One region of the Bacillus sp. XB1 genome, then DNA from elsewhere that is predicted to be linked to it. Evidence: riboswitches for the same ligand, from Rfam matches in the RefSeq annotation. Region 1 holds a riboswitch; each other region holds the start of a gene.
What was found. A riboswitch is a leader RNA that binds a small molecule or an ion and turns the genes downstream of it on or off. The one in region 1 is predicted to bind S-adenosylmethionine.
Positions count from the first base shown of each region.

Region 2: linked by a shared signal. The riboswitch ahead of metI (cystathionine gamma-synthase/O-acetylhomoserine thiolyase) and the one ahead of ACK1U5_RS02565 (M20 family metallopeptidase) in region 1 are both predicted to bind S-adenosylmethionine.
Region 3: linked by a shared signal. The riboswitch ahead of ACK1U5_RS26470 (peptide ABC transporter substrate-binding protein) and the one ahead of ACK1U5_RS02565 (M20 family metallopeptidase) in region 1 are both predicted to bind S-adenosylmethionine.
Region 4: linked by a shared signal. The riboswitch ahead of mtnK (S-methyl-5-thioribose kinase) and the one ahead of ACK1U5_RS02565 (M20 family metallopeptidase) in region 1 are both predicted to bind S-adenosylmethionine.

Region 1 is NZ_JBNRIL010000001.1:517,044-520,227, forward strand. It holds gene ACK1U5_RS02560 (AAA domain-containing protein) at 1-1,667, shown strand, start outside; SAM riboswitch class I at 1,744-1,845, shown strand; gene ACK1U5_RS02565 (M20 family metallopeptidase) at 1,934-3,139, shown strand.
Region 2 is NZ_JBNRIL010000002.1:593,397-596,580, reverse strand. It holds gene ACK1U5_RS18335 (bifunctional homocysteine S-methyltransferase/methylenetetrahydrofolate reductase) at 1-620, opposite strand, end outside; SAM riboswitch class I at 691-800, opposite strand; SAM riboswitch class I at 1,004-1,114, shown strand; gene metI (cystathionine gamma-synthase/O-acetylhomoserine thiolyase) at 1,209-2,321, shown strand; gene metC (cystathionine beta-lyase) at 2,318-3,184, shown strand, end outside.
Region 3 is NZ_JBNRIL010000007.1:54,742-57,925, reverse strand. It holds gene ACK1U5_RS26470 (peptide ABC transporter substrate-binding protein) at 1-1,206, opposite strand, end outside; SAM riboswitch class I at 1,339-1,443, opposite strand; gene ACK1U5_RS26465 (aldo/keto reductase) at 1,596-2,429, opposite strand; gene proC (pyrroline-5-carboxylate reductase) at 2,431-3,184, opposite strand, start outside.
Region 4 is NZ_JBNRIL010000002.1:783,261-786,444, forward strand. It holds gene ACK1U5_RS19440 (pyridoxal phosphate-dependent aminotransferase) at 1-379, opposite strand, end outside; gene ACK1U5_RS19445 (carbon-nitrogen family hydrolase) at 394-1,257, shown strand; SAM riboswitch class I at 1,329-1,470, shown strand; gene mtnK (S-methyl-5-thioribose kinase) at 1,561-2,742, shown strand; gene mtnA (S-methyl-5-thioribose-1-phosphate isomerase) at 2,739-3,184, shown strand, end outside.

The DNA.
Region 1 (3,184 bases):
CAGTAGACGTATTAATGAGTGAAGTAACGAAGCAAATTGAGAAGAAAAAGAAATGGACGCCTGGCGAAATTGTTCGTTACGGTTATAGTCAACATGAACATATACGAAATCATGAAACGTTACTTGCGTCGAAGTTAGTTGAAACGACGAACGGATCTTGGGGTGAGGAAAGACTCTATTTAGAAGAGACACGACAAGATCTTCGTGAAAAAATCTTATCGTATAAAGCAACATCTGCTGATAAGAAGCGCATACAAGAGATTGAAAGTGATCTTCGAAAGCAAAAGGCTAAAATTAAAGAAGTAGAAAAAGAATATATTGAAAATGCAAAAGTAATCGGCGCAACTTTATCAAAATGTGCCATTGATTCACTTATTTATGAGCGCACATTTGATTTAGTTGTTGTAGATGAAGTAAGTATGGCATATGTTCCGCAAATTGCATTAGCTGCTTCACTTGGAAAACGTATCGTCGTTTGCGGTGACTTTTTACAGTTACCTCCAATTGCGATGGCAAATCATGAACTCGTTCGCAAATGGCTTGGGGAAGATATGTTTTACCATGCTGGGATTGTTGAGTCTGTTAATAAATCAGAAGCACACCCAAACCTATTTATGTTGCAGGAACAAAGACGTATGCATGCGGATATATCGAAGTTTACGAATTCGTTTATTTATAAAAATAGAGTATACGATCATCCGTCTGTTTCAGAGCGTAAAGAACTTGCGCAATTGCAGCCGTTCGCAAATGAAGCGAGTGTTTTATTTGATACGAGCCAAATGGGAGCTTTTTCGTTAAAAGATGCTGCTTCTGGTTCACGTTTTAACATTATGTCTGGTTTAGTAGCAATGCAAATGATGTTAATCGGATTGTTAGACGGTGTGCAATCAATTGGTATTGTGACACCTTACAGGGCGCAGTCACGCTTTTTATCAACGTGTATTAGAGAAATGTTGCAGAGAACGAAATATCAAAACATACCAGTTTTAGCGGCGACAGTTCATAAGTTCCAAGGTTCTGAAAGAGATATGATGATCTTTGATACGGTTGACAGTTATCCGCAAGAACGACCTGGCGTATTATTCTTTGATCACAAAAACCATCGCCTCGTCAATGTAGCAGTGACAAGGGCGAGAGGGAAGTTCATTCAATTATCAGATTGCCATTATATGCGTAAAAACCTTTCGAGAAAACAAGCATTATCACAATTAACAGCTCATATAGAACGTCACGGAGATGTGTATGATCGCACGACATCAAGACAATTGTGGGAACGGAAAATTTCGAAACGTTTACGCTGGTTTATGGAAATGAATCTTGAAGAGCCGAAAGGGTTATTAAAAGATATTTTAGCCGCAAAACGAAAAATTATTATTTCACTTCCAAGTACAAAACAAGTGGATAAACGAGTATGGCAAGCGTTAATGCGTACAAATGCGCAAATAACAGTGTATAGTGATGGACCAGTTCCACTGAAAAATGTAAAGTTACAAAGACAAAATAAAGCATTCCCGTTTATCGTAATTGATGATGAAATCTTCTGGGCAGGCGCACCGCTTACATCTCAAATGATGTTTGAAGGTAGTACGGAATTTCCGTACGTATGTGCAAGACTGCAAGCACCTGAGACAATTGGTGTATTAAAAGGATTTTTAGATATTCGGTAAATTCGGATAGGAATTCCTTGACTTTTACTTGGAATGAACTTAGAATAAAAAATAATTTAATATAATTTTATGAAAATTCTTATCACGAGAGGTGGAGGGACTGGCCCTATGATACCTCGGCAGCGGATTCGTTATGAATACTGTGCCAATTCCAGCAAGGTAACTTGAAAGATAAGAAAGAAGCTCATTTTGACTGTATATACAGAAGCCTCTTTCTATCTTTTAGAAAGAGGCTTTTTTATGTGAAAATAAAAGGAGGAAGAAAAATGGGAGCGACAGGAGTAGCGTCACAAAGAAAAACAATTGAAGAGAGTATCGAAAGAAATAAGGAAAAGTACATAGAAACAAGTCATGATATTCATGCGAATCCGGAAATTGGTAACCAAGAGTTTTATGCATCTAGAACGTTAAGTTTATTGCTAGGCAGTGCAGGATTTCAGTTGCAGCACAATATAGCTGGACATGAAACGGGATTTATCGCGCGAAAAAGCTCTGGAAAACAAGGACCTGCAATCGCATTTTTAGCGGAGTACGACGCTTTACCAGGACTAGGTCATGCGTGTGGTCACAATTTAATTGGCACAATTAGCGTTGCAGCAGCAATCGCATTATCAGAAACGCTTGAAGAAATTGGCGGGGAAGTTGTCGTGTTTGGTACGCCAGCAGAAGAAGGCGGGCCAAATGGTAGCGCGAAATCAAGTTATGTAAAGGCAGGTTTATTTAAAGACATTGATGCGGCGCTTATGATTCATCCGAGCGGAAAGACAGCGACAACGAGTCCTTCACTAGCAGTCGATCCACTTGATTTTCATTTTTACGGAAAAACAGCTCACGCTGCAGCTTCGCCAGAAGAAGGGATTAACGCATTAGATGCGGTTATTCAGCTCTATAACGGTATTAACGCACTTCGCCAACAACTCCCGTCAGACGTGAGAATTCATGGTGTCATTACAGAGGGCGGAAAAGCACCTAATATTATTCCTGACTATGCCGCAGCAAGATTCTTCATCCGTGCAGCAACGAGAAAAAGATGCGCGGAATTAACAGAAAAAGTAAGAAACATTGCACAGGGAGCAGCATTAGCAACAGGTGCAAAAGTAAAAATCCATCAATTTCAAAATGAAATCGATGAATTACTCGTAACAAAAACATATAACGATATCGTAGCGGAAGAACTAGAACTATTAGGTGAAGATGTAAATCGTAAAGAAAGAGTAGGGATTGGTTCAACCGACGCAGGAAACGTAAGTCAAGTCGTACCGACAATTCATCCGTACATTAAAATCGGACCAGATGATTTAATTGCACATACGAATGAATTTAGAGAAGCAGCACGTTCAGAACTTGGAGATAAAGCATTAATTACATCGGCAAAAGCATTAGCAAATACAGCGTATCGATTAATTACGGAAGAAGGGTTGTTAGAGAAGGTGAAGGAGGAGTTTAGAGAGGCGCAGAAGAATCAGGGGTAGATGGTTAAAGGGAGTGGGGGATCCACTCCCTTTCTTTTTTTCGTA
Region 2 (3,184 bases), on a different contig from region 1:
TGAAGCGGCCCCAGTTGACAATTCAATCCAACAACATTTGCACCGTAATCTATAAACTGCTTTAATATTTCATTGACATCATTTCCATTTTGAGTCGTACCTGCTTCATGTAACGCTAATTGCGCAACAATCGGAATATTCGTTTGCTTACGCAACACTTTAACAGCATGAAGTAATTCAAATTCATCATAAAAAGTTTCTAATAGTAATCCATCAACCTGTTCTTCTAGTAAAGCCCCCGCCTGTTCAAGTAACATAAACTCCCTTTCCATATCAGTCGTTGTAACAGCTCCGATATGTTTCATACCACCAATTGTTCCTAAAATTGCATTTTTATCTGTCACAGATGCTTTCGCCAATTTCACTGCCGCTCTATTAATTTTTGTAACTTGATTTTCTAAACCATACATACGTAATTTCGCCTCATTTGCTCCATACGTATTCGTTTGAATTACATCTGCTCCAGCAGCTACATATTGTTTATGAATGGATATAATTAGATCTGGATCAGATACGTTCAATTCTTCAAAGCTACTTTGCAAACCATGTGAATGCAATAACGTTCCAACCGCACCATCACCTATTACAATTCCTTTTGATAATAAATCTAGTAATTTCACGAATCTCCCTCATTTCTATCAATATAAAAACCCCCTCTTCACTTTGAAGAGGGGGACATAATTGTTCCTCCTCTTATTATGCAAAACATTCGTTTTGCAGGTATTAGCACCGTTTCAAACATTTCGTTTGAAGGTTGCCGGGTTTCACAGGGCCTTTCCCTCCACCGCTCTCAATAAGAGTTGTCTTTATTATTTTATTTATGTAGCTAAAAGGAAATGCGTTCCCCTTTTAACAATGTTTGTTAATTTTTTAATAAATTTAGCATGCACAAAATTAAAAGTCAATGACACTTGCGGAAAAATAAAAATTATTTAAAATAAAGTTGCAATTCAATTATCTTTTATTGTAAAGTTAAAAACATAATAAAAATTTCATACGAACATTCTTATCTAGAGAGGTAGAGGGACTGGCCCTGTGACGCCTCAGCAACCATTAACATTTTGTTAATAAGGTGCTAATTCCAGCAAATTGTGAAAGATTTGACAGATGAGAAGAAGACTCTATTCAAACCGAAAGCCTTCTTCTTAGAAGGCTTTTTTTATTTTATATTCACTTAATGTTTCAATTTAAAAAGGAGGAATTTTCACATGTCAACAATCGAAACAAAACTAGCACAAATCGGAAATCGTAGTGAAACTACAACTGGAACGGTTAATCCACCAGTTTATTTCTCAACCGCTTATCGCCACGAAGGAATTGGTAAATCTACTGGCTTTGACTATTCACGAACTGGTAATCCAACTCGCTGTCTTTTAGAACAGGCGATCGCAGACTTAGAATATGGCGAACAAGGTTATGCCTGTAGTTCAGGGATGGCGGCTGTTCTCCTCGTCCTTTCTCTATTCCGCTCTGGAGACGAACTTATTGTATCTGAAGATTTATACGGGGGAACGTATCGATTATTTTCTGAGCATGAAAAAAAGTGGAATGTTCGATGTAGATACGTAAATACACAGTCTATTAAACAAATTGAGCAAGCTATCACAACTGAAACGAAGGCTATTTTCATAGAAACTCCAACTAATCCATTAATGCAAGTTACTGATATTGCTGCTGTCGCAACTGTAGCGAAAAGGCACGGACTACTTCTTATTGTAGACAACACATTCTACACACCTTATATACAGCAACCATTAACAGAAGGTGCTGACATTGTACTTCATAGCGCAACGAAATATTTAGGGGGACATAACGATGTACTAAGCGGGCTTGTCGTTGCAAAAGGAAAGGAACTTTGCGAGGAAATCGCTCATTATCATAATGCATCAGGTGCAGTTTTAAGCCCATTTGACTCATGGTTATTAATTCGCGGTATGAAAACGTTAGCGCTTCGCATGAGACAACATGAAGAAAATGCGAAAGCAGTTGTTGCGTATTTAAATGATGAAGACGGGGTGACAGATGTATTTTATCCAGGAAGAGGCGGCATGATTTCATTCCGCCTTAAAGATGAAGCTTGGATTAATCCATTCTTACAATCTTTATCCTTAATTACATTTGCCGAAAGTCTTGGTGGTGTAGAAAGTTTAATGACTTATCCAGCAACGCAAACACATGCTGATATTCCTGAAGAAATTAGAACAGCAAACGGCGTATGCAATCGTCTTCTTCGATTCTCAGTTGGCATTGAAAATAGTAACGATTTAATTCAAGACTTAAAGCAAGCCATTAAACTCGTAAAAGAAGGTGTAAGAATATGAGCTATTCTATAGATACACTCTTACTACACAACCAATATAAACATGACTCGCAAACAGGCGCTGTGAACGTTCCTATTTATAACACATCAACTTTTCACCAGTTTGATGTAGATACGTTCGGAAAATATGACTATAGCAGGTCAGGAAATCCAACTCGTGAAGCTCTTGAAGATATCATTGCTTTATTAGAAGGCGGAACAAAAGGATTCGCCTTTGCATCAGGCATTGCAGCGATTTCCACTGCATTCCTCCTTCTTTCACAAGGTGATCACGTACTCATTTCAGAAGATGTGTACGGAGGCACTTACCGAGTGATAACTGAGGTACTCTCCCGTTACGGTGTTTCACATACATTTGTTGATATGACCAATTTAGAAGAAATAAAACAAAACATGAAACCAAATACAAGGCTCTTTTATGTAGAAACACCTTCTAACCCACTTTTAAAAGTGACAGATATTCGCGAGGTTTCTAAACTCGCAAAATCTATTGGCGCTCTTACTTTTGTTGATAATACATTTTTGACACCACTATTCCAAAAACCACTTGAACTTGGAGCTGATGTCGTTCTTCATAGTGCTACAAAATTTATTGCTGGTCATAGTGATGTTACTGCCGGATTAGCAGTAGTAAAAGATGCAGAACTCGCTCAAAAGCTTGGATTTTTACAAAATGCATTCGGTGCTATTTTAGGACCTCAAGATTGTTCTCTCGTACTTCGCGGTCTAAAAACATTGCACGTACGCCTCGAGCATTCAGCTAAAAATGCCAATAAAATCGCACATTATTTACAAGAGCACGCTAAAGTACAAAATGTCTATTATCCGGGATTACAAACACATCTCGGATTTGATATTCAACAA
Region 3 (3,184 bases), on a different contig from region 1:
ACCAGTTTTCTTATCAAGGTCAGCATCACTCGTTAATAATTCTAATGTTATCTTTTCAGAACCAAGCTCTTGTTTAGCTTTTTTCCATAACTCTTGTGCAGATTTTGTATCAACTTTTGTTAAATCGCCATTTGCAGTACGGAAGTCTTTTCCTTCAGGTCCTTTTGCAAAGTTTTTTGGAACGAGACCAAATGTTGGTGTAGATCCATCATTTAATAACGTATTTACAAAGGATTTTCTATCAATTGTTTGATCAATTGCTTGGCGTGCAGAAACGTTTTGAAGCACTTTGTTTTGTTGATTCATACGTAAAAATTGTACGCCTACGTTTGGACGTTCTTTAAAGTTAGCATCCTTTTTATATTTATCGACGAAGTCAGATGTTAGTTTTATACGATCTAATTGTTTTGACTCGAATAAATTTACTTCTGTTGATTTTTCTTTTACGATGTTAAAATTGATTTCTTCTAGTTTGACAGTATCTTTATCCCAATAGGTAGGGTTTTTCTTGAATTTAAAGCTTTGTTCGTGCTTCCAATCGCTTAGTGTAAAAGCTCCGTTGTACAAGATTGTATTATCTTCTAAAGCGTACTTATCACCTTGTGCTTTAAAGAATTCCTCGTTAATTGGTAGAAATGTTGGGAACGCTGTTAAGCTAATAAAATACGGAACAGGACGCTCCAATTCTACCTCAAACGTATGGTCATCAACTGCTTTTACACCAAGTTGGTCGGCTGGAAGTTCTTTGTTGTTAATTTTTGTTGCGTTTTTAATATCAAAGAATAGAAATGCATATTCAGAGGCTGTTGCTGGATCTACGGCTCTTTGCCAAGCGAACACAAAATCTTTAGCTGTAACAGGAGTGCCGTTTGACCATTTTGAATCTCGCAAATGGAATGTGTATTTCGTTTTATCGCCACTTACTTCATGAGATTTTGCAACACCAGGAACAGGTTTGTTACCTTCACCAAGATTATACAAACCTTCAAATACGTTTCTCATTACTTGACCAGAATCAGTATCTGTAGCACGAGCCGTATCCATTGTTCGTATTTCAGTAGGTGAAGATAAGTTTAAAACCTGTTTACTAGGTGCCTCGTCTTTTGCATTTGCTCCGCTTGCTTCGTTTTTATAACTACCGCAACCAGTTAATAAAATACTTACTCCTACAACTGATGCAATACCGGGTACAAACTTCTTTTTCATTTGATTTTCCTCCTAAATAATTAAGTTTGGATGATGATGAGGGAAATGAAAAATAAAAAATCCCTCTTTTCATATTGAGAAAGAGGGATTTTTACGTACAAGTTATGCACCCGTATATAAACGAAGTCCCTCATTCTATCTTTCAAGCATAAAGCTTGCAGGAAGTGGCACAGTATTCAAAATGAACCTGTTGCCGAGGTTTCAAAGGGCCAGTCCCTCCACCTCTCTTGATACAATGAGTAAACGAATAAATTTTATTAATTTTTGTGTTTCTTTGATAATTCAAAATCTTACACCTTGAATAATGAAGTGTCAACTAAATGAAATATAGTTTAAATTTTCAGTTTTATTAAATGGAAAAATCACTGCATAGGGCAGTGGTTTTTCTACTAGAAGTTAAAGTTATCTGGATCTGGACCAACGCGACGATCTTCATTTAAAGCTTGAATTGCTTTCATATCATCAGCACTTAATTCAAAGTCGAAGATGTTTGCATTTTCAATAATGCGATGTTCTTTAATTGATTTGGGAATTGTTACAACTTCGTTTTGTAAATCCCAGCGTAAAATAATTTGCGCAGTTGATTTATTATATTTTGTCGCAATTTCTTGTAACGTTGGATTATCTAGTTGTTGTCCTTGCATTAATGGTGACCAAGCTTCAAGCTGAATATTATGTTCTTTACAGAATGCATGTAACTCTTCTTGTGCTAAACGTGGGTGGTATTCCACTTGGTTGACCATTGGCTTAATTTCAGCAATTTCAAATACGTCTTGTAAGTGGTGAATGTGGAAATTACTCACACCGATAGCGCGAACACGGCCATCTTTATAAAGTTTTTCTAATGCTTTCCATGATTCGGTATATTTCCCTTTTACAGGCCAATGTACTAAATATAAATCTAAATATTCTAGACCTAATTTCTCTAATGTAGTTTCAAATGCTTGAAGTGTTGTTTCATATCCTTGATCGCTATTCCATACTTTTGAGGTAATAAATAATTCTTCGCGTGAAACACCGGATTCACGAATCGCTTGTCCAACGCCTTCTTCATTTTGATAGATTGCTGCAGTATCGATGCTGCGGTAGCCATTTTTAATTGCTGCTTTTACAGAATCAATTACTTCTGAACCATCTTCTACTTTAAAAACACCTAAACCAAACCAAGGCATTTTTACACCGTTATGTAATGTTGTATAGTCTTTTAAACTTGTTAAAATCATATTATTTCCCCCTAGCTTTTTTGTTTGTTGCTTCTACTGCTTTTTGAATTGCCTCTGAAAAATTATATTCGTATAAAGTTTTGAGACCCTCAGCTGTGGAACCACCTGGCGTTGTTACTTGTTCGCGGAGGTTAGCTGGATTTTGCGTTTGTTCGAGCATAGAAGCAGAGCCAGAAATCATTTGAATGACAAGATGTTTTGCGGTTTCTTCATCGACTCCATAACTTTTTGTTGTTTCAATTAAGCTTTCAGCAAAGTAATAAAGGAAGGCTGGTGCACTTCCAGTAACTGCAGTAAGCTGATGAACTTCTTCCTCAGTACAAAGTTGCGAAGTACCAATACCTTTTAAAAGCAGTTGCAGGGTTTCTTGATGCATCTCATTTACTGATTGTCCCATTGTATATAAGGAGATAGATTTTCCAATTTCAGCAGCTGTATTAGGCATAATCCAAGCAACAGGCGTGCCCTTTGGGAGTCTAGCTTCTAAATAAGATGGTCCAATGCCAGCTGCGACTGTTACGACTAGTTGATTTGATATTAACGGAGATAGCTCAGCTAATAACTCTTCATGAGCAGAAGGTGGCATTGCTAAAACAACCGTATCAACAGATGTAACATGCTGTTTCCAATCTGTTGCAGTAGACACATTATATCGATGTTGTAACTGTTTTAGCTTTTCTACGTTGCTTCGATTAGAGACGATAATTTCTTCGATGTACTCTTTGCTTGTTTTAAGTAATCCGGAAAATATAGCT
Region 4 (3,184 bases), on a different contig from region 1:
GATCCGGAACGAGAATCGTATCACCAGGATTTGTAAAACAAATCGGTAATTCTACTAGTCCAGCCTTCCCGCCAAACAAAATAGCAACTTCAGTTTTTGGGTTTAATTCGACGCCGTATTCACGTTTATAGAATGTAGCCACGGCTTCCTTTAAGCTTTCATGTCCGCGAAATGGCGGATATTTATGATGAATGGTCTTTTCGGCAGCATCTTGTAAAGCTTTTACGATATGCTGCGGTGTTGGTTGATCTGGATTACCTTGACCTAGATTAATAACATCGTGACCAGCTGCAACGACTTTGTTAACTTTTGCAACAAGTGAAGCGAAAAATTGTGTTGGCAATGATGTTACTATCTCAGAAGGTTGAAATAATTTCATACTTTCCACCTCTTTTGAAAGTTGTTACAATTCTAGTGACAAATGATATAATCTTTCCAGTATTTTGTAAAGAAAAAAATAAGAATGGGGCTGAAAAAATGAAAGTCGCATGTATTCAAATGGATATTGTTTTTGGAGATGTAGAAAAAAATATTGAGAATGCTAAAAATAAAATAAGCGAAGCTATGAAGGAAAGGCCAGATGTTATCGTCTTACCAGAACTATGGACAACAGGATATGATTTAACGAGACTTTCTGAAATTGCAGATAGTGATGGAGTGGAAACGAAAGAAAAGTTAATAGAATGGGCGAAGCAATATGATATACATATTGTTGGTGGTTCTATAGCAAAGCAAACAGAGCAAGGTGTTACAAATACGATGTATGTTGTAAATAATGAAGGACAGCTAGTCAACGAATATAGTAAAGTACATTTATTTCAGCTTATGGATGAACATAAATATTTAATAGCCGGTAATGGTACGGGCGAATTTAAGCTAGATGATGTCGAATGCGCTGGAACAATTTGTTATGATATTCGTTTTCCAGAGTGGATGCGTGTCCATACTGCTAAAGGGGCAAAAGTATTATTTGTTGTAGCAGAATGGCCATTAGTTCGTTTAGCACATTGGCGTTTGCTATTGCAAGCAAGAGCAGTTGAAAATCAGTGTTATGTTGTTGCGTGTAATAGAGCAGGAAAGGATCCAAATAATGTATTTGCGGGTCATTCTTTAATTGTGGACCCTTGGGGTGAAGTTGTAGTAGAGGCGAATGAAGAGGAATCAATTTTATTTGGAGAGCTTGAATTCGAGAAAATTAAAGAAGTACGTAAAGGAATTCCGGTTTTTGCGGATCGCCGTCCAGAATTATACAAATAAAATGTTGACAAGTGATTTTTATTCTTGGTATAGTCTTCAACATAAAGTTAAAAATTCAAAAAATTATACAACTCTTATCAAGAGCAGGTGGAGGGATTTGGCCCGATGAAGCCCAGCAACCGACCGTAATACCATTGTGAAATGGGGCGTTTATTACGCCAAAAGGCACGGTGCTAATTCCAGCAGAAAGTAAAACTTTCTGGCAGATAAGAGGGGAGAAGATAAACTTCAAACCTCTTTCTTAGTGGAAAGAGGTTTTTCTATGTTAGAAAAACCTCTGAATTTAAAAAGGGGGAGAAGACGATGGGATATTATTCATTAACAGAAATAACAGCTGTACAATATGCGAAAGATCATGGCTATTTTGAAGCGAAGGCAAATGTCGTTTGTCATGAAATTGGAGACGGAAACTTAAATTACGTGTTCAAATTAGATGATGGAGAGAAATCAATTATAATAAAACAAGCACTGCCTTATGCGAAAGTAGTTGGTGAAAGCTGGCCATTGTCTATAAAAAGAGCAACGATTGAAAGCAAGGCATTACAAATTTTTGCGCAGTATGTACCGGATTATGTTCCAGTAGTGTACAGTCATGATGAAGAGTTAGCGATAACGGTAATAGAAGACTTATCAAGACTAACAATTACAAGAAAAGGATTAATAGACGGAGAAGAATATCCGCTTTTATCCCAGCATATCGGCCGTTTTCTAGCACATGTTTTATTTTATACTTCAGATTTTGGTTTACAGTCAGAAGAGAAGAGGGTACTAGAAGGTACCTTTGTAAATCCGGACCTTTGTAAAATTACAGAGGATTTAGTGTTTACAGATCCGTTTGGACATTATGATACAAATGATTATGAGCCAGATTTACAGCTCGTGGTTGATGAACTTTGGAGTGATAAAACTTTAAAACTAAAAGTAGCACAATATAAATATAAGTTCTTAACAAGAAAAGAAACTCTTATTCATGGTGATTTACATACTGGTAGTATTTTTTCGTCACCTTCTGAAACGAAGGTGATTGATCCAGAATTTGCGACATATGGCCCATTTGGATTTGACATAGGTCAATTTATTGCAAATCTATTATTAAATGCTTTATCTAGAGAAGAAGAAAAAAGAAGTGTACTATTTTTCCATATAGAAAAGACGTGGAGTTATTTTGTAGAAACTTTTACAAAGTTATGGATTGGAGAAGGTGTAGAAGCATATACGAAAGAAAAACAATGGTTACCAATTATTTTGCAAAATATCTTTACTGATGCAGTTGGATTTGCCGGATGTGAACTGATTCGTAGAACAATTGGTTTAGCTCATGTAGCAGATTTAGATGAAATAGAAAATAAAGAAACAAGAATTCAAGCTAAGAAACAAGTGCTATCCTTAGGTAAAGAACTAATAAAATATGAATCTAAAAGTGCTGATATTCAACTGTTTCGAACATTATTTCAACAGACAGTTTCAGGGGGCGTAAAAGCGTGAGTACAATTGTTACTGTTCCGAGATCTGTAAGCTGGAAAGGTGATGCAATTGCGGTATTAAATCAAACGAAATTGCCGCATAGCACAGAATACAAAACATTGACGACTATTGAAGAGGTTTGGAAAAGCATCGTAATGTTAGAAGTACGAGGAGCGCCTGCAATTGGAATTGTAGCTGCATTTGGCTTGGCGCTTGCATCAAAAAAATATAACACTGTACATATTGAAGAATTTCAAAAGAAGTTTAATAGAGATTGTAATTATTTAGGAACGTCACGCCCGACAGCAGTAAATTTATTTTGGGCAATTGATCGTATGAGAGAATCTATTCGAGAGATTACTACAATAAAAGAAGCACAAAAAACATTAGAAGAAGAAGCGCTTCGCATTCAGCAGGAAGATGAAGAGGTGTGCCGAAATATTGGGGAATATGCGTTAACATG